3 regions of the Bradyrhizobium sp. USDA 4516 genome follow, and region 1 is predicted to be linked to each of the others. Evidence: riboswitches for the same ligand, from Rfam matches in the RefSeq annotation. Region 1 holds a riboswitch; each other region holds the start of a gene.

Region 1 (6,607 bases):
CTCCAATCGGAAATGGTAGCTCACACTTTGGTTGACGCTGGATACGTACGGGTCGGCATCGATCACTTCGCCCTGCCGCACGACAATCTCGCTGTGGCCGCGAAGCACGGCAGGTTGCGGCGCAATTTCCAGGGGTACACTGACGATTGCGCGGACGCCCTTATTGGTCTCGGTGCCAGCGCCATCGGCCGCCTGCAACAGGGGTTCGTGGCGAATGCCGTCTCGACCAGGGATTACCTCGCCCGCATCACCGAGGATCGGCTCGCGACGGCGAAGGGCTATTTACTGACTGATGATGATCGCTACCGGGCGGAGATCATCGAGCGGATTATGTGCGACATGACAATCGATCTGTCCGAGACGTCTCGCCGTCACGGCAGGGATCCGGAGTCGGCCGTTGTCGATCGGCCCAGACTCGACGGCCTTATCGCAGATGGCGTCGTCGTGGTTGACAATGGCCGGCTTTCACTAGTCGATGGCGCCGAGTTCCTCGTCCGGAGCGTCGCCTCGGCGTTCGACGCTCACCTTCCTCGGTGCGGGGCTACGCACAGTCTGGCGGTCTGATCCTCGAGGACAGGCGGGTTCGCCTGTCTAACAATCCCGCACTTCGGTCTTGACGAATGTATGTACAACACGCCGACAGAGGATCGTAGATCGGGTGGTGTCCGTGGGCTCGACTCGGCGCAGGACTAGGGTTCGGACACTTCAGCAGCTCGCGCGAGGAAGAATGAAGAAAGAGAGAACCATAAGGAGAAGATGGGGCGATCGCCGAAGTGGCAAGTCTGACTGGGCTCGTATCGACGCGCTCACCGACGCAGAGATCGAGACCACTATGGAGAACGATACCGATTGGCAGGACTTCAAGGATATTGATTGGTCCGATGCGGTGCTGGTCGCAAAGAAGAAGGCTATTTCCATTCGCGTCGACGTGGACGTGCTCGACTTCTTCAAGAGCGAAGGCGAAGGCTATCAACGGCGCATCAACGCCGTGCTGCGGTCCTACATGCAGCAAAAGACGAAACCGACGAAGCGCGCGTGATGCGCAATGCTTGGCCGAGCCGCAGGATATATGGACTGCGACAGTCAAGAATGCGTTCACAGGGTACCATCCCGCACAACGCTTTACTCAGCATACGCTCTGAATCGCTTGCGATGCGTCGAACAGGTCACTTCCCGAACCCGACACGGTGAGCCGGCTTATGCCTCGGGCCGGAACCGATGTCACGACTGAGAAGCCGGCCCGATTGGCATCCCGCCACTTTCACGCTTGTGTTACGCCAGCGTCGATCCGCTCCTCGAACCCAAACAGAGCCTCGAGCCGAAACTCGGCTATTGAGTGGAACCAGACACCGCCGACCCGAGCAGTGCTCGAGTCAATAACAACCAACTTGTACTGGCTGTGCTCAACGGTTCCTTCGCATCTTCCCGTATAGTCACGGCTGATCGAGCGGCCTCAAAGCGCCGCCGATTGCACATAGGTTCGGCCGAGATTCGACCGTTGGGCGTCACCACCCTCATTGCTCTAGTCGATAAACCTTGTGAAAGTGCTCATCAGCGACAAACCTTGGTGTAGTTTTCCGATACTCGATTACACCGGGCGCATACCCCGGCATAATTGAGCTACACTGAGCCGTGCTTTAGCTTGGTTTCAGATTTACGGCGAATGTCCTCGCCGGCGATCGGACCATCGGCTGTCCTCCCTCCTCCGATGGAAGTCGGCGATGCGTCAGCGTCGCTTCCTCTCAGACTTGACTTTCGCCCGGTCTGCTAACGCGGCCGGGCTTTTTTATGCTCATCCAAAGCTCCGTCCAGACGATCGAGAGCGCAGGTGAATAGAAGCGGATCAGCTTCCGCAAGGAGAGAGAGAGAGAGCCAAGTGCAGGATCAGTGGCTTGGCCGATCAGATGCTGCGCGCAGTTCGCGGGCGGCGGCGACCATGTTGACCAGCGCCGGGCGAACCTCCTCCCATTTGCGCGTCTTCAGACCACAGTCCGGATTTACCCAGAGCTGCGAATCCTGCAACCGCTGCCGAGCCAATGCGATCAGCTCCTTCATTTCCCCTGCCTCGGGAATGCGGGGAGAGTGGATGTCATATACGCCCGGCCCGATTTGATTGGGATATTTGTAGTTCCTGAACGCGTCGAGCAGCTCCATCTTCGAGCGCGACGTTTCGATCGAGATGACATCCGCGTCCATTGCAGCAATCGCATCGATGATGTCATTGAACTCCGAGTAGCACATATGCGTATGAATCTGCGTTCGATCAGCAACGCCCGATGAGCAGATGCGGAAGCTATCCCCGGCCCACTCAAGATAGGCCGCCCACTCCGATCGACGCAAGGGTAATCCTTCGCGGAGTGCAGCTTCGTCGATCTGAATCATGGTCGCCCCGGCTGTCTCGAGATCGCGCACTTCGTCTCGGATCGCGAGCGCAATCTGGCGGCAGACCTCGCCTCTTGGAATATCATCGCGAACAAACGACCAGTTCAAGATCGTTACCGGTCCGGTCAACATTGCCTTCACCGGCTTGCCGGTCAGTGACTGCGCGTAGCGCCACCAGTCGACGGTGATCGGCTTTGGCCGCAAAACATCTCCGAATAGGATCGGTGGCCTGACACAGCGCGAGCCATAGGATTGCACCCAACCATTCCTGGTAAATGCGAAGCCGGCGAGTTGCTCGCCGAAGTACTGCACCATATCATTGCGCTCAAACTCGCCATGTACGAGGACGTCCAGACCGATGTCCTCTTGCCAGCGTATAGCGCGCGCAGTCTCCTCCTTGAGGAATTTGTCATATTGCTCGTCGCTGATCGCGCCTCGCGCGTGTGCCGCACGGGCATTACGGACCTCTATAGTCTGCGGGAACGATCCGATCGTCGTGGTAGGAAAAGCCGGTAGTGCGAAGCGCTTGCGTTGGATCTCGGCACGACGGACAAATGGGCTGGCGCGCCGGCGCATGGTTTGGTCGATAGCTTTCATCCGCACAGCGAGATTGGCATCACGAATCTTCGGCGAAGTTCGGCGGGCGGTCGCGGCACGTTGCGATTCCGCAACAGCTTCCGCAACGTTCTGGTCACCTGCGAGCGCTTGCGCCAGGATCGCAAGCTCACGCATCTTCTGAACCGAGAAAGCAAGCCAGCTCTTGACATCGGAAGCGAGCCCGATCTCGAGTTCAACATCGACCGGCACATGAAGCAGCGAGCAGGATGGAGCGATCTGGACACGGTGCCTGTCTAGCTTCGCAACGGCGGGCTCCAGCTGCTGGCGGAGTACCGACAGATCCGACCGCCACACATTTCGTCCGTCGATGACACCAAGCGACATGATGAGATCGCGTCGGCGGGCAGCTATAATCCGCTCCAACAGCTTCGGCGCGCGAACTAGATCCGCATGCAGTCCGGCAACGGGCATGTTCAACGCCGTATCCAGATTGTCGCCGAGATCGCCAAAATAGCTGGCGACCATGATCTTGACGTCCGGGGCCTCCGTGGTGAGCCGGTCATAGGCGTGCAGCAAAGATTTTCGCGAATCCTCATCCAGATCAAGGGCCAGGCAGGGCTCGTCGCATTGAACCCAGTCTGCTCCCCGTTTGGCCAGTTCCTGCAGAACCTCGACATAGACCGGTATCAGGTCATCCAGGAGCGACAGGGGCCGGAACGCAGGATCCGCACTCTTGCCAAGCTTCAAGAATGTGACCGGCCCGATCAGGACAGGGCGGGTCTGGAACCCAAGGGCCTTGGCTTCCTCGTACTCCTCGACAGGCTTGCGAGAGGACAGGCGGAACGTCTGTCCCCGATGAAATTCAGGGACCATGTAGTGGTAGTTGGTGTCGAACCACTTGGTCATTTCCTGTGCGGGCGCGCCATATCCGCCCGATCCGTGGCTGCAACTCGAAGTCTGGCGGTCCCACTGTGAACCGCGGGCCATCTCGAAGTACGTCTTGAGCGAAACCGGTCCGGTTTTCGAGGCGTACATTTCCGGGATGGCACCAACCATGACGGAGGTGTCGAGCACCTGGTCGTACAACGAGAAATCGTTGGACGGAATGACGGTGACACCGAGGGATCTTTGGCGGGCCCAGTTCGCAGCACGCAGGCCAGCTGCGTCCTCGAGCAATTGCTGTTCGCTGATTGCGCCGGCCCAGTAACTTTCGAGCGCGCGTTTGAGCTCGCGCCTCGGACCGATCCGAGGCGTTCCAAGCGTAGCAACCGGAAGGGAGAGAAGAGACATAGCGCTAACCCCGTAGTTGGGGGCAAAGGCCATGGCGGACGCAAGCAGGATCGCCCGAGCGGCGGCTGCTTGGCGCACCACCGGGACACCCCGCCCGTGGACGTATATTGGTCGAGGCAGGTCTCCTGGCTCGCGGGTCATCGCCGCTGTCCGGCCTTCCCGAAGCCGCACCGGCTTCAGTGACTTTGTTGGACAGCGGCTCGCCGCTTACAGTTGCGGGGGCAGCGCCGGCCTGTTCACCGGCTTCCCTCTTAGCTCCGGATCCAGCAGGACCGGAGAACCTCTACGATTTGGATTATCGGCAACAGACCTCTTCCGTCAACCTCTCAGATGACTCTCTCACGTCAATGCTGCCATCGGTGACTCAAATGGCCATTTAACGTCGAAAGTTGACCACGACTGGAAGCTCTCTCCAATATATGTGCCGAAAGAATTGTCGAAGGCGCAAGTCGCGGCGCTTCCAGCGTGCCGGCGTCCTGCCTCTCGACAGCCAAGAACCGCCGCCAGGGGCAAAACAGCTGCACAAGCTTCATCAGCATACCCGGCGCGCATGTTGATCTACGAGCCAACCAATACTGGTAGGCGACTTGCGGCCTCCGATGCCGATAATACCCGGGCACGCACATCGAATCGCCTCAACGAACGCTGGGAGGCCCGCAATGAAGAAAATGGCTGTTTGGAGCGCGGTCGGCGTCTTTGCTGTCACCGTCTTTGCGGTCGGCCTATTCGGGTGATTGGTGAAAGCGTTCATGAATCAACCCGACAGACAGATGCTCTCGAGAATGTTGAGCAACGCGAGAGGAAATTAGCGCGACTTGATCGTTTCTCGCTTGCCGGCCGCCGCGACTGGAAACAGCGGCTCATCCGACCATGAATGCGTAGCCGAGGCCGCTGGACGATTGACAAGATCGAACCATCGTGCGCGTAGGCAGAAACGCGCGCGCCATATCATTTGCCTGCCTGACGACGCGCTTCCGAACGATTCCGCGCGCCCGGCGGTGACGAGCGACTTTTGCTTATCGTCAATTACGAGCCGATAGAGATCGGCTGATAGAGATCGCAGGGCGTTCGGGTGAGCACACCGGACCGGACGGTCCAACAGCTTTCAAAGGTGCCTCCCGATTTCTCATCCGTAAATCGGCAGCGGCCTTCGCCTGCGCCTCGAAGATCTGTGCGACAAAAGCTGAACCGGCCTACGCGGATCGGCGGAATGGAAACATAGAAACGAATGCAGGTCGGAAAGCGGACAAATACTGCACAAATCCGGCGCGATTTGCCGGCTATTTCCTGGCACGAAGGATGCAAGCTCAAGGGTGCCCAGGCTTCTCCTCTTGGGCAGGTCCAGCACAGCAAATTGAGGTTGTGGCTGGCCCACTGAAGTTAGCGGCGCGTGACATCGAGGGGACAGCGCCTGCTCGCGCGGGACATCGGCAGGCGCCCGTGTCACGTTGCCGCTAACTTCTTCCAATCGAGGATAGCATTGAAGGCTGCCCGCTTTGACGTGTGGATGAAAAACCGATGGTTCGGCCGTTATGAAGAGAATGTCTGCAAGAGGCTTGCTCTGTCTCTGTCAATCGCTGATTTTCCTTGCTGGGCTGGTTGCGACGGGCAACGCGGCGCGAGCCGGCGAAAGCGCGCTCGTCGAACGAGTCAAGTCAAACTGGCGAACGCAAGACGGTGAGACAATCGAGCACATTGTCTCCAAAGTTTCGAAAGTGGCGCAATTCGTCCCTCGAAACTGGGGAATCGCCGAAGGCATCGACCACACCGAGTATGTTTACCTTTCCTGGACCAGGCATCAGGATAACAGATCAGACGAGCATTACGTTATTACCTGGAAGGTTGGGACCGACGGAAAGATTGAAGTTGCGTCTCCCTATGCAAAGCCTATCGAACTCGGCTGGCGCGCCCTGGCGCTTTCACTCATCGCCAGTGAAGTCACCGACGGCGAAAAAGACGCAAACCTTCGTTTTCTGCATAATCCGGTCAATTTCAACTTTGTCACGACCGCGCAAGGCAAGCTCGGCGATCTGCTCCGGCACGGCCGCTGTCATATCATCGAACCTGTAGTCGTGGATTACGTTAGGGCGGCGAATGACAAGCCGACCGAGAAAGCGGACCGGTGGCGCGTTCTGCTGTTGGTGAACTGCAACATACCAGGCCCCCGCTACTTCACCCAAAATGGGGTCATCACCTTCGACAAGCGGGAAGGACACGATTGGGAGCCGCAATCTTTCCTTGCCAAAAGGATTGCGACTTTTCCTCCGGGGTCCTGGTTCCATCACATAGATCGAAATGAACGGGACGCGCTGGAGGGGGTGCGAAGGGCCTCGACAACTGATCAGGATGGCATCGCTACTCATGAGCGCTGAGCGCC
Region 2 (6,607 bases), 3.2 Mb from region 1:
CCGACACCAGGATGAAATCCGGCCGGAGTTTTACGATCGCCTCCAGCGAAGCAAACCCGCCTGCGCCGACGCCAAGTTCGCCGGCGGCGTTGGCGAGGCCGGCTGCCGCCAGCAGCGAGCTGACCAGGCTATGGTCGCCCGAGACAAAGCCGCGCCGCTCCAGCGGCAGCACGCGGTAATGATGCGCGCTTGCCGCCGCCCGCGCATGCGCGATCGTCGCATCGAGGCGCGCGATCTCGGCCTCCGCGCGATCGGGATGCTGCACCACATCGCCCATCGCGCGAATCTGGTCCTTCACCTCGTCCAGCGTGCGCGGCACGGTGAATTCGACGAGGTGCAGCCCGTGGGCCTTCAACAGATCGCGGGTCGCGCGCTTGTCGAACAGGCTGACCACGACGAGGTCGGGCTTGAGCAGCAGCACGTCCTCGGCCTCGCCGGACAGGCGCGGAAAGTTTCGCGCCTTCTCCGCGGCCCAGGATTGCCAGGCATCGCGCGAGAAGCGGCTGAGGCCGATGATCTGGTCCGGGTCGGCCAGCGACAGCACGAGTTGGTCGCTGCAGACATTCATCGAGACGATGCGTGGTCCAGCGGCGAACGCGGCACCGGCTGACATGAGCCACACGAGGAGTGAAAGCATCAGGGCAAAGCAAGACGACGCAAGATAGCGTCCGCGCGAAGACAGTGCCCCCTCTCCCGCTTGCGGGGGAGGGTCGGGGTGGGGGTCGTACCGCAATGAACGCTCTTTGAGTGGAGAGAGCCCCCACCCGCTGCGCTCTTCGAGCGCAGCGACCTCCCCCACAAGCGGGAGAGGTGAACTGAGCTCGTGGTGAGGCCGTGGCCACATCACACGTCCGCCCACGGCACGATGACGGCTTCGCGCTGAAATTCGGCGCGATAGGCGCTGATGCGGAACACGCTGGCGAGGACGCTCTCCGACAATGCCTCGACGGGCGCGCCCTGCGCGGCCAGCCGCCCTTCCGACAGCACCAGCACGTGATCGGCGAAGCGCGCGGCAAGTCCCAGGTCATGCGTCACCACGATCACCAGCACGCCGCTGTCGGCGACATTGCGCAGCTTCTGCATCACGTCGATCTGGTGGCGCGGATCGAGCGAGGCGGTCGGCTCGTCGGCGAGAATCACCGGCGCCTCCACCGCGAGCACCCGTGCCAGTGCGACGCGGCTGCGCTCGCCGCCGGAGAGTTCGGTGACGCGGCGATCGCTGAATTCGGTGACGTCAACCGCCTGCATGGCGCGCAGCACCGCCTCCATATCCGTCTGCGACAGCCGCGCCGGATCGGTCGCGCCGTGCGGATAGCGGCCGAGCGCGACGATGTCGCGCGCCGGCAGCGGCCAGTGCACCATGTGCCCCTGCGGCAGGTAGGCAAAACGTTTCGCACGCTCGCGCAGCGGCAGCGACGCCAGCGGATCGCCGCCGATCCGGATCTCGCCGCCCGACGGAATCAGCCCGGAGAGTGCGCGCAGCAGCGTGGTCTTGCCGGCGCCGTTCGGCCCGACCAGCGCGACCAGATGGCCCGATGGCAACGACAGCGAGACATCGTGCAGCACCTTGCGGCTGCCGAGCGAGGCATTGAGAGCGGCGGCGGAGAGCAGCGTCATGCCACGCCTCCGCCGAGCGCGCGGCGTTCGCGCATGATCAGATAGAGGAAGAACGGCACGCCGATGATCGAGGTCAGCACGCCGACCTTGATGTCGGAGGTCGAGGGGATGATGCGCACCGCGATGTCGGCCGCGAGCAGCAACGCCGAGCCGGTGAGCGCACTGGGCACCAAGAGCCGCGCCGGATCGTGACCGATCACGGGACGCATCAGATGCGGCGCGACGAGGCCGATGAAACCGATCGTGCCGGTGACTGCGACCGCGCCGCCGACGCCAAGCGCCACGCCCGTGATCACGAAGAGCCGCAACCGCCCGACGTCGACGCCGAGGCTCTGCGCCGCCTCCTCGCCAAGCGTCAGCGCGCGGAAGGCGCTCGCCTGGCTGAGCAGGATGGCGGCGCCCGCGACGATGAAGGGCAGCGCCAGCGCCACGTGCTGGAAGCTGCGGTCCTCCAGCGAGCCGAGCAGCCAGAACGCGATCTCCAGCACCACAAACGGATTGCTCGAGAGATTCATCACCAGTGCGGTCGCGGCTCCCGCAAAGCTCGAGATCGCGAGCCCAGCGAGGATCAGGATCAACAGCCCGGCATTGCGGCCGGCGATCGCAAGCAGCGCGAACACCGAGCCGAACGCGGCGATGATCGCCACCACCGGCAGCGCGTAGGAGCGCACATCGGCGAGGCCCAGCGCGATCACCAGCACCGCGCCGAACGCCGCCGATTGCGGCGCGCCGAACAGCGACGGCGAGGCCAGCGGATTGCGCAGCAGCCCTTGCAGCGCCGCACCGGACAGCCCGAGAATGCCGCCGATCGCAAATGCCAGGATGGTGCGCGGCAGGCGGATCTCGCGCACGATCACCTGCGCCACATCGCTGCTGCCGCCGAACAGCGCCTCGACCACCGCGAGCGGCGACAGCCGCACCGGCCCGATGCCGAGCGAGAGCACACACAACAGGACCACGAGCGCGAGCAGCGCCGCCGTGGCGCCCCACCGGCGCCGCGCCGCGACCTCGGCCGCCAAGGCAAAATCCTGCACGCTCATCGGATCCATGCTCTTACAGCGATCGCCGTGGCAGACAAGCGACACTCGACAAAAACCGTGGCCGCGCGGCCGCCGCCCGACTTCCGCCGGATTGACTTTGCTACCCGGCCGAACCCTAGATGAACATGACGGTTCTTTCATGAGATGAAAAGGGAATGCGGTACGGGGAAACTTCCCCAACGCCGCGGCTGCCCCCGCAACTGTATGCGGTGAATCCTTCGTCACAGGCCACTGGGAATCTCGGTCCTGGGAAGGCGACGAAGGGTAACGACCCGCGAGCCAGGAGACCTGCCGTCAGCCGTGGTCACACGCGATGCTGCCGGTCGGGGAGTACAGGCATGAGCTTCACCTGATGCTGTGAGCACGATGGTGAGACTGGTTCGCGGTGACGTGCCACTGACGTTGCCGAGGCCTTGCTTATGTTCTCCTTCCCTTTCCATCGGCGGCGCCGCGCGCTTCTGCTCGCGTCGACGATGATCGCGCCGGCGATCCTTGTCTCCGCAGCGCGGGCGCAGGAGGCACCCGCTCCCGATCAGCTGCCGGCGATCGAAGTCACCAAGCCGGGCGACCAGAACGTCACGCGCGCCAGGCCGGCCGCTGACGAAGCGCCGGCGCCGCGACGCCCGGCGCCGGGCACCTCGCAAGGCAACAATACAGGCAGCGGAGCCGGATCGGGCACGACAGGGACCGGCGTGGCCACCGGAACGGGCGGCACCGGCGGCCGCCAGTTCGCCGGCATTGTCGGCTCCTCCTCGGCCGTGATCACCGCCGACGACATCGCGCATTCGCCGGTGCAGTCGTTGCCCGAGATCCTCGCGCAGGTGCCGGGCGTGCAGCTGCAAACGCCCTATGGCGGACCGAACGGCGCCAAGACGTCGGTCGACCTGCGCGGCTTCGGCGCATTCGCGACCGACAATACCCTTTTCCTGCTCAACGGCCGCCGCCTCAACGACGTCGACAAGGCCGGCTTCGACCTCACCACGATTCCGCTCGATTCGATCGAGCGCATCGAGATCACGCGCGGCAACAGCGGCGCGGTGCTCTACGGCGACAACGCGGTGGGCGGCGTCGTCAACATCATCACCAAGACCGGCGTCGGCGGCCCGCCGACGACGATGCGGGCCGAGGCCGGAGTTGGCTCGTTCAACACCCGCATGGCCGCGGTCTCCGCGGCGCTCAATTCCGGCCCGTGGTCCACCTCGTTCTACGGCAACGGCATCAAGTCGGACGGCTACCGCGTCAACAATGCGCTCGACCAGCGCAACGCCGTCGGCAACATCAACTACACGACGCCTGATCTCACCGCCTTCCTGACCGTCACCGGCAGCGACCAGAAGCTCGGCCTACCCGGCGGACGGCTGGTCGATCCGTCGATCGGCGTGAACGAGCTGCTCACCGATCGCCGCGGCGCCGCGACGCCCTTCGACTATGCCAACCAGCAGACCGCCAGCGTCACCGCCGGCTTCACCAAGACGCTGATGAACGGCGTCGACCTCATCGTCGACGGCGGCTGGCGGCAGCGCGAGACGCAGAGCGGCTTCTTCGGCACGGTGCCGACCATCAGCTTCGCCTCGACCTACAATGACGCCGCGCTGCAGACCTGGTCGCTGACGCCGCGGCTCAGCGTCAAGAATGTGATGCTGGGCGTGCCGTCGACGATCCTGACCGGCATCGACTATTACGATTCGAGCTTCCGCGAGGCGCGCGGCGCCTATCAGGGCGTCGACCCGTTCCACATCTACAATATCGAGCAGCAGAGCGTGGCCGGCTACTGGCAGCACACGATCGGCGTGCTGCCGACGACCGACTTCGCCTACGGCGCGCGCGTGCAGAACACCAGCATCTCGGCGCGCGATCGCTACGACCCGAATGCGCCATTCGCATTCGACACCCAGGCGGCACCGCTCGACAGCAACGAGACGCAATACGCGCTGCATGTCGGCATCGAGCATCGCCTGACCGACACCTTCTCGGTGTTCGGCCGCGCGGCACGCGCATTCCGCACGCCTGATGTCGACGAACGCGTCGCGTCGGGTCCGTCATTCGACCCGCTGACCTTCGCCCCGATCCCGCAGAATTTCCAGCTCAAGACCCAGACCTCGCAGGATGTCGAGGGCGGCTTTCGCGTCAGGACCAACCGCTTCCAGGTCCAGACCAGCGTCTATCTGATGGATCTCGAGAACGAGATCCATTTCAACCCGGTGCTGTTCTTCAACACCAACCTCGACCCCACCCGCCGCTATGGCTCGGAAACCAGTGCCTCGCTCAAGTTCAGCGATACGGTGACCCTGCGCGGCGGCATGGCGATCACCCGCGCGGTGTTCCGCGAAGGCATCTGGGCCGGCAACGACGTGCCGCTGGTGTCGCGCTACACCGGCAATCTCGGCGTCACCTGGAATATCTGGCAGAACTATCTGGTGTTCGACGCCACGGTGCGGTCCTGGAGTTCGCGCATCATGGACAACGATCAGGCCAACACCCAGAGCCGGATTCCCGGCAACGCCACCGCCGATATCAAGCTGAGCGGGCAAGTTGACCGCTTCTTCTGGTCACTGAGCGTGAACAACCTGTTCAACGCGCTCTATTACGATTACGCCATCGCGAGCACGTTCACCGAAGGCCGCTTCTCGGCCTATCCGCTGCCCGGCCGCACCTACATGGTAAAGGCCGGCGCGACGTTTTAGAGCGTGAACCGGTGGGGCGGGTCTGCCCCGCGCACCGTCTCCGAACATTACAAACGCACCGAAACTGGGGTAGAGTTCCGGCAGCTGATTTGACCCGCGCAGGGGAAACGCATGGCCAAGGCCGGGAAGCAGACCAAGGGCGGCACGAAGACCAAAGACAAGGCCGACGAAAAGTCGAAGAAACCTCCGCCACCCGCAGCGCTACAGGACGACGAGTACTACGAGGACGGCGACATCGCCACGCCGAAGCTCGACCGCTACGGCAATGATGACGAGCCGTTGTGAGGCCCGGCGAATATCGATCCACAGATCCTGCGCGCAGTCGCGCGCGGCGGCCTCGTAGCTCGCGAGCTACCGAGCCCGGCTCGTCGTCGCCAAGCAGACATTAGGTCGCAGCGAGGTCATCGGCCGGACCACCCTTCCGGATTGGTTGCCCACCCCCTGGATGCTAGGCTTCGCATGGACGCTGGGTCCTTGCTGGGGGCGGTGCCATGAGGTTTGCGAAGGCGGTGCTCACGGTCTTCTGCATGATCGCGTCGATGTGCGACCCGTCCGATGCGCAACAGGCCCCCAGGAAAGTAGGAATCCTCGTCAACGGCAGCCCGTCGCCGCTGTTCGACTCCATCAAGAAAAACCTTCTGAGCGACTTCGCCGAGCGCGGCTATCTCGAAGGACGCGACATCGTCATCGAACCGCGATTTGCCGAATCGAAGCTCGAGCGCCTTCCGGGCCTCGCCTCGGAGCTGGTCGACGCGAATGTGGATGTCATCCTCGCACTCGGCGGCCCGGCGTCGGTCGCGTCGCAGAAAGCCACGTCGACGATCCCGGTGATCTTTGCGATCGTGACCGATCCGGTCGCGTTGAAGCTTGTCGCCTCGATGGAAAAACCGGGAGGCAACGTCACGGGCCTCACCAACCTCGATCCGCGGCAGGCCAGCGACCAGTTCAAGCTTCTGAAGGAGGCATTCCCCGGGATCAAGCGCGTTGCGATTCTCAGTGATCAAACGATCCCCGGCGCGGATGAACGCGGGCTCGCCCCGATTGATCGTGCCAACGAGGCCGCAGCCAAGGCCCAGGGGGTGGAGCCGCAAATCGTGAAGGTCAAGGGTGCAGACGATCTGGAGGCCGCGATTGCCGGGATGGCAAAGGAGCGCGCGCAGGCGCTGCTGGTCCTTGAAGTGCCGGTGCCCTGGAGCAATCGAAAACGAGTCGGTGAACTGGCCATCAAGAACCGCTTGCCGGCAATGTTTCCCGGCGGCCAGGCGG
Region 3 (6,607 bases), 820 kb from region 1:
AGATCGCCGCGGGTCGATTTCGAGCCGGGCAGGATGACGAGCTTCGCATCACCCGGGATGGCTTCGCCCGGACGTACCATCACGAGATCGACGCCGGGCTCGAGCTTCAGCGGATCGAGGTCGTCGAAATTGGCAATCCGCGACAGCGCAAGGAACGCGATCTTGCACTGGCCGGGCTTGCGCGCCTCGCCGAGCCCGAGCGCATCTTCGGCCGGAAGTTCGCCGGCGCGGACGAACCAGGGCAGCACGCCAAAGCCGCGCCACGCCGTGCGTTCTTCGATCAGGCGATAGCCGTCGTCGAACAATGTCGGATCGCCGCGGAATTTGTTGATGACAAAGCCCTGGATCATCGCGGCATCATCAGGGTCGATCACCGTCTTGATGCCGACGAGCTGCGCGATCACGCCGCCGCGGTCGATGTCGCCGACCAGCACCACGGGCACGTCTGCTTTGCGCGCAAATCCCATATTGGCGATATCGGCTTTGCGTAAGTTGACCTCGGCGGGACTGCCGGCGCCCTCGACCAGCACCAGATCGGCGCGCTGCTTCAGGCGCGCAAAACTCTCCAGCACCGCGCCCATCAGCGATGGTTTCATGCCGGCATATTCGCGCGCGCGTGCGGTGGCGATCCGTTTGCCGTGCACGATGACCTGGGCGCCGACATCGGTCTCGGGCTTCAGCAGCACCGGGTTCATGTCGGTGTGCGGCTCGACGCCGGCGGCGAGCGCCTGCAACGCCTGCGCGCGGCCGATCTCGCCGCCATCGACGGTCACGGCGGCGTTGTTCGACATGTTCTGCGGCTTGAACGGCAGCACGCGCAGGCCGCGCCGTCTGGCGGCGCGGGCGAGGCCGGCGACGATGAGCGATTTGCCCACGTCCGAGCCGGCTCCCTGGATCATCAATGCGCGCGCCATCGTGATGCCCGTCAGAACTCGACGCCCGGCTGGGCCTTGATGCCGGAGCGGAACGGATGCTTTACCAGCGTCATCTCGGTGACGAGATCGGCAATCTCGATCAGCTCCTCCTTGGCGTTGCGCCCGGTGAGCACGACATGGGTCATCGGCGGCTTCGACGTGGTCAGGAAGTCGACGACATCGGCGATCGCAAGGTAATCGTAGCGTAGCGCGATGTTGATCTCGTCGAGCACGACCATGCGCAGGCTCGGGTCTGCGATCAGCTGCTTGGCCTTTTCCCAGCCGGCTTGCGCTGCCGCGATGTCGCGGGCGCGATCCTGCGTCTCCCAGGTAAAGCCTTCGCCCATGGCGTGAAATTGACAGAGATCGCCGAAATGCCCGGTGAGCAGGCGGCGCTCGCCGGTATCCCAGGCGCCCTTGATGAACTGCACCACGGCGCAGGGAAAGCCGTGCGCCACACAGCGCACGATCATGCCGAACGCGGAGGACGATTTTCCTTTGCCGGCGCCGGTATGAACGATGATCAGGCCCTTTTCACCGCTCTTGGTCGCCATGATGCGGTCGCGGGCGGCCTTCTTTTTCGCCATCTTGTCCGCGTGGCGCGCATCCGGCGAAAGATCGGTGCCGAGGGCGCCGTCTTCAGCGTCCTTTCCATCAGAAGTCATCACATTCCTTCGGCTTGACAAGTGCGAGGCTTGGACGAATGGTGGTCCTGCGTTGGTTCCTGTCCTACGACAGGCGAAGAGGGAATGCGATAGGGCTCCGCTAAATCGGGCCCGAAGCGCAGCCGCCCCCGCGACCGTGACCGGAGAGATGCCCAAGCCACTGATTCCATACGGAGTCGGGAAGGTGGGCATCGAAGGGTAAAACCTGCTCCGCAAGCCGGGAGACCTGCCAACGCAGCATGTTGTGAAACCGGCGGACGGGGTGTTCCGCGACGGGGAACGAACCTGTCCAAAATCGGTTCGTGTGCCTCATCGCTTCCCGCTGTCAATCCAGGAAGGGCGATGAGCGTTACACTTCATGTCTGCATCACCTGCCGCGCCGGCCAGACGCCGGCGGAAGGTGAGCTCGCGCCCGGTGCACGCCTGCATGCCGCGCTTGTCGAGGCCGGCGTGCCTGATGACGTCAATCTGGTTCCCGTCGCATGCCTGTCGGCCTGCAGCCAGGGTTGCTCGGTCGCGCTCAGCGCGCCGGGGCGCTGGTCCTATGTCTACGGCCGACTGTCCGCTGATAATGCCGCGGATGTGATCGCCGGTGCCTCCGCCTATGCGGCGGCGCCCGACGGCATCGTGCCGTGGCGCAGCCGTCCGGAAATCTTCCGCAAGCAATCGCTCGCCCGCATTCCACCTCTTCCCGTCGTGCCGGAGGCCGCAGAATGACCACGCTCGCCAAAATTCCGGTCACCGTCGTGACCGGCTTTCTCGGCTCCGGCAAGACGACACTGATCCAGCATCTGATCCGCAATGCCAACGGCAAGAAGCTCGCGGTGCTGGTCAACGAATTCGGCAGCGAAGGCGTCGACGGCGACATCCTGAAGTCGTGCGCCGACGCCAATTGTCCGGCCGAGAACATCGTCGAACTCGCCAATGGCTGTATCTGCTGCACCGTCGCCGACGATTTCATCCCGGCGATGGAGCAGTTGCTGGCGCGGAACGTGAAGCCCGATCACATCGTGATCGAAACTTCCGGGCTCGCGCTGCCGAAGCCGCTGCTGAAAGCGTTCGACTGGCCGGAGATCCGTTCGCGGATCACGGTCGACGGCGTGATCGCGCTCGCCGACGCCGAGGCCGTCGCCGCCGGCCGTTTTGCGCCTGATCCGGCCGCGGTGGATGCGCAGCGTGCGGCGGATGACAATCTCGACCACGAGACGCCGCTGTCGGAAGTGTTCGAGGACCAGATCGCATGTGCCGATATCGTGCTGCTGACCAAGGCGGACCTCGCGGGGGCGGAGGGGATCAAGGCAGCGAAAGAGGTGATCGCGGCCGAGATGCCGCGCGAGGTGCCGATGTTGCCCGTCGTCGACGGCACGATCGACGCGCGCGTGATCCTCGGGCTCGGGGCGGCGGCGGAAAGCGATCTCGCGGCGCGGCCGTCGCATCACGATGGCGAGGAGGAACACGAGCACGACGATTTCAATTCCGTCGTGATCGATCTTCCGGAAGTTTCGGATGTCGACGCGCTGGTCGCCTCGATCAAGGGGCTGGCGCGCGAGCAGAACGTGCTGCGCGCCAAGGGCTACATCGCGGTCGAAGGCAAGCCGATGCGGCTGTTGGTGCAATCGGTCGGCGAGCGGGTGCGGCATCAGTTCGACATGCCCTGGGGCGCCCGGGCGCGGCAGTCGAAGCTCGTCGTGATCGGCGAACATGCCGACATCGATGAAGCCGCGATCAGGGCACGGCTTGGTGTCTGATGCACGTCGTCTTCCGCGAGAGCCGCGGCCTTGAGGAGACCGCGACGCCAAGGGACCTCGGCCAGGATCCGGCCGATCTCGTGGTGTTGTCGTTTTCCGACAGCGATCTTGCTGCCTTCGCGGCCGGCTGGCGGCGCGGCCGTGCTGCGCTGCCGTCGCTGCGGCTCGCCAATCTCGCGGAGCTGCGCCATCCGCTGTCGGTCGATACCTATATCGAGCGGACGCTCTCGCACGCCCGCGGCATTCTGGTGCGGCTGATCGGCGGCGAGCCCTATTGGTCATACGGGCTGGCCGCGGTGCATCGGCTGGCGAAGGAGCGCGGCATTGCCCTGGTGGTGCTGCCGGCGGATGGCCGCGACGATCTGCGGCTCGATGAATTCTCGACCTTGCCGGTCTCGACGCTGCGCCGTCTGAAGGTGCTGTGCGACAAGGGCGGCCCGGTTGCCGCGCAGGCCGTGATCGCGCAACTGGCGCTGGCGTCCGGACTCTATGCCGGGCCGGTGGTCGGCGAGATCGATCTTCCCGAGATCGGCGTCTACGATTCCCGGCGCGGTGCCATCACGGCGTTGCCGGCACCGGACGGCCGGCCGCGCGTGCTGGTGACGTTCTATCGTTCCTACCTCGCGGCAGGCGATACGGCGCCGGTCGATGCATTGATCGATGCATTGCGTGAGAGGGGCTTTGATGCCCACGGTGTGTTCGTCACCTCGCTGAAGGCGGCGGGCGTGGCCGATTGGCTGCGCGCTCAGTTTGCGCAATGCGCTCCAGCGGCGATCGTCAATGCGACCGCGTTTTCCGCGGCCGGTGACGACGGCACGACGCCGTTCGACGCTGCATCATGCCCGGTGTTCCAGGTCGCGCTGTCGACCGCGCGGCGCGAGGATTGGGCCTTGTCGCTCCGCGGGCTCTCGCCCGGCGATCTCGCGATGCATGTGGTGCTGCCGGAGGTCGACGGCCGCCTGTTCACAGGGGTCGTGAGCTTCAAATCGCCTGGTGAGCGCGATCTTGAGCTGCAATTCGCGCATCTTGCGCATCGACCGGATGCCGAGCGCGTCGCTGCAGTTGCCGCACGCGTGGCCGCCTGGCATCGGCTTGCCAGCAAGCCGGCACAGGAGAAGCGGCTCGCGCTGGTGCTCTCGAACTATCCCGGCCGCCCGCATCAGATCGCGCATGCCGTCGGCCTCGATGCGCTTGCCTCGGTCGGGGCGATGCTGGCTGATCTCGCGGGCGCGGGATTTGACCTTGAGCCGGTGGAGTCACTGGGCGACATTCTTTTGCGCAGGAATTTGACGTGGAACGTCGCCGACTATCGTGCGGCGCTTTCCGGCCTTCCCGAGCTGCTGCAGGGCGATCTCAGCCGCGCATGGGGCGCGCCGGAAGATGATCCCGATTGCCGTGACGGCGCATTTCATTTCGCGGCGATCTGCTGCGGCAAATCGGTCATCGCCGTTCAGCCGGAGCGCGGTGAGGTGGGACAGCGCGACGCCGACTATCACGATCTGGCGCGCACGCCGCGCCATGCCTATGTCGCGTTCTATCTGTGGCTCAGGCGGCAGGCCATCGATGCCGTCGTCCACATCGGCGCGCACGGAACGCTGGAATGGCTGCCCGGCAAGTCGGTTGCGCTGTCGCCCGCATGCTGGCCGGAGGCGCTGATCGGCGATCTGCCTGTTGTCTATCCCTTCATCGTCAACGATCCCGGCGAGGCGGCGCAGGCCAAGCGCCGGATCGGTGCCGTGACGATCGGTCATCTGCCGCCGCCACTGGCACAGGCCGCGGTCCCCAAAGGCTTGCGCAATCTTGAGCGCTTGCTCGATGAGTATTCGACCGCCGATGGTCTCGATCCGGCGCGCCGGCAGCGCCTGATCGCCGCGATCCGCGACGAAGCGCGCATCGCCGGGCTGGAGGACGATCTCGGTCTCGCCGCGTCGGTCTCCGCGGCCGAGGCCATTCCGCAGATCGATCGTTTCGTCTGCGACCTCAAGGAAAGCCAGTTCGGCGACGGCCTGCATGTGTTCGGGCAGGGCGCTTGCGGTGAGGCGGAGAAGGAGGCGTTGCTTGGTGCGCTCGCCGGCCGGCGTGTTGCGCCGGGGCCGTCGGGCTCGCCCTATCGCGGGCGCAGCGACGTGCTCCCGACCGGGCGCAATCTGTTTGCGGTCGATCCGCGCGCGGTGCCGACGCCGTCGGCGCATGCGCAAGGCGTGAAGCTTGCTGAAGGGCTGCTGCGCCGTCATTTGCAGGATCACGGCGACTGGCCGAAGGGACTCGTGGTCGACCTCTGGGGCTCCTCGACGATGCGCACCGCCGGCGAGGACTTTGCGATGGCCCTGCATCTCGCGGGCATCGCGCCGCGCTGGGATCACGGCTCGGGGCGGGTGTCGGGCTACGACATCATCGCGCCGGCAGAGCTCGGCCGGCCGCGCATCGACGTCACGCTGCGCGTGTCGGGGCTGTTCCGCGACGTCTTCTCAGGGCTGGCCCAGTTATTCGAAGCCGCGGCGGAGGCGTTGTCCGAACGCAGCGACGAGGCGGACGAGAATCCTTACCGGCAGCGCATCGCGCGCGTGTTCGGTCCTCGCCCCGGACATTATGGCGTTGGCATTTCGTCGGTCCCCGACGTCTTCACACCGGAGGCGCGCGAGGCGGCCGGCGAAGCCTGGTTGTCGGCATCGTCGTGGGCTCTCGCATCCGACGGCGAGATGCGGCCCGATCGCGCCGGCATCGAGGCGCGGCTCGCGGCTGCGGACAGTTTTGTTCACACCCAGGATCTGCCGGAGACCGATCTGCTGCTGGCGGCCGACTACGCCGCGCACGAGGCGGGCATCGCGGCGGCGGCGAGGCGCCTTGGCACGAAAGCCCCATCGCTCTATCACCTCGATGCGACGCGGCCGGATCAGCCGCATGCCCGGGCGTTGACCGAGGAAATCTCACGGGTGGTGCGAGTGCGCGCGGCCAACCCTGCCTGGATCGCGGGCATGATGCGCCATGGCTTCCGTGGTGCCGCCGAAATCACAGCGACGTTGGAGCACATGGCGGCGTTCGCCCATCTTGCCGGCGCGGTGCCGCCGCATCTGTTCGATCTCTACTACGATGCGACGCTCGGCAATGACGAGGTTCGCGGCTTCATGGCGCGCGAGAACCCGGCGGCGCTGGCTGCGATCGAAACCTGCTTCGCGAGATTGCATGAAGCCTCGCTCTGGCAGACGCGGCGCAATTCGATCGCGGCTGCGCTGCAGGAGGCCTCATGAGCGCGGTTGCGGTCAAGGGCTGGTGTCCAGGC

What was found. A riboswitch is a leader RNA that binds a small molecule or an ion and turns the genes downstream of it on or off. The one in region 1 is predicted to bind cobalamin.
Region 2: it holds a riboswitch for cobalamin, as region 1 does, so the genes downstream of both, ACVI1L_RS11035 (TonB-dependent receptor) here and metE (5-methyltetrahydropteroyltriglutamate--homocysteine S-methyltransferase) in region 1, are expected to answer to the same signal.
Region 3: it holds a riboswitch for cobalamin, as region 1 does, so the genes downstream of both, ACVI1L_RS28835 (DUF1636 family protein) here and metE (5-methyltetrahydropteroyltriglutamate--homocysteine S-methyltransferase) in region 1, are expected to answer to the same signal.

Annotation. Positions count from the first base shown of each region.
Region 1 covers NZ_JBSRXT010000001.1:5,516,331-5,522,937, reverse strand. Annotated here, with positions in the region: gene hemN (oxygen-independent coproporphyrinogen III oxidase) at 1-564, shown strand, start outside; gene ACVI1L_RS25250 (BrnA antitoxin family protein) at 728-1,039, shown strand; gene metE (5-methyltetrahydropteroyltriglutamate--homocysteine S-methyltransferase) at 1,885-4,230, opposite strand; cobalamin riboswitch at 4,329-4,530, opposite strand; gene ACVI1L_RS25240 (nodulate formation efficiency C protein) at 5,763-6,602, shown strand.
Region 2 covers NZ_JBSRXT010000001.1:2,359,981-2,366,587, forward strand. Annotated here, with positions in the region: gene ACVI1L_RS11020 (ABC transporter substrate-binding protein) at 1-637, opposite strand, end outside; gene ACVI1L_RS11025 (ABC transporter ATP-binding protein) at 844-1,617, opposite strand; gene ACVI1L_RS11030 (FecCD family ABC transporter permease) at 1,614-2,657, opposite strand; cobalamin riboswitch at 2,770-2,967, shown strand; gene ACVI1L_RS11035 (TonB-dependent receptor) at 3,077-5,341, shown strand; gene ACVI1L_RS11040 (hypothetical protein) at 5,453-5,626, shown strand; gene ACVI1L_RS11045 (ABC transporter substrate-binding protein) at 5,833-6,607, shown strand, end outside.
Region 3 covers NZ_JBSRXT010000001.1:6,337,169-6,343,775, forward strand. Annotated here, with positions in the region: gene ACVI1L_RS28825 (cobyric acid synthase) at 1-914, opposite strand, end outside; gene cobO (cob(I)yrinic acid a,c-diamide adenosyltransferase) at 926-1,579, opposite strand; cobalamin riboswitch at 1,616-1,827, shown strand; gene ACVI1L_RS28835 (DUF1636 family protein) at 1,922-2,296, shown strand; gene cobW (cobalamin biosynthesis protein CobW) at 2,293-3,327, shown strand; gene cobN (cobaltochelatase subunit CobN) at 3,327-6,575, shown strand; gene cobG (precorrin-3B synthase) at 6,572-6,607, shown strand, end outside.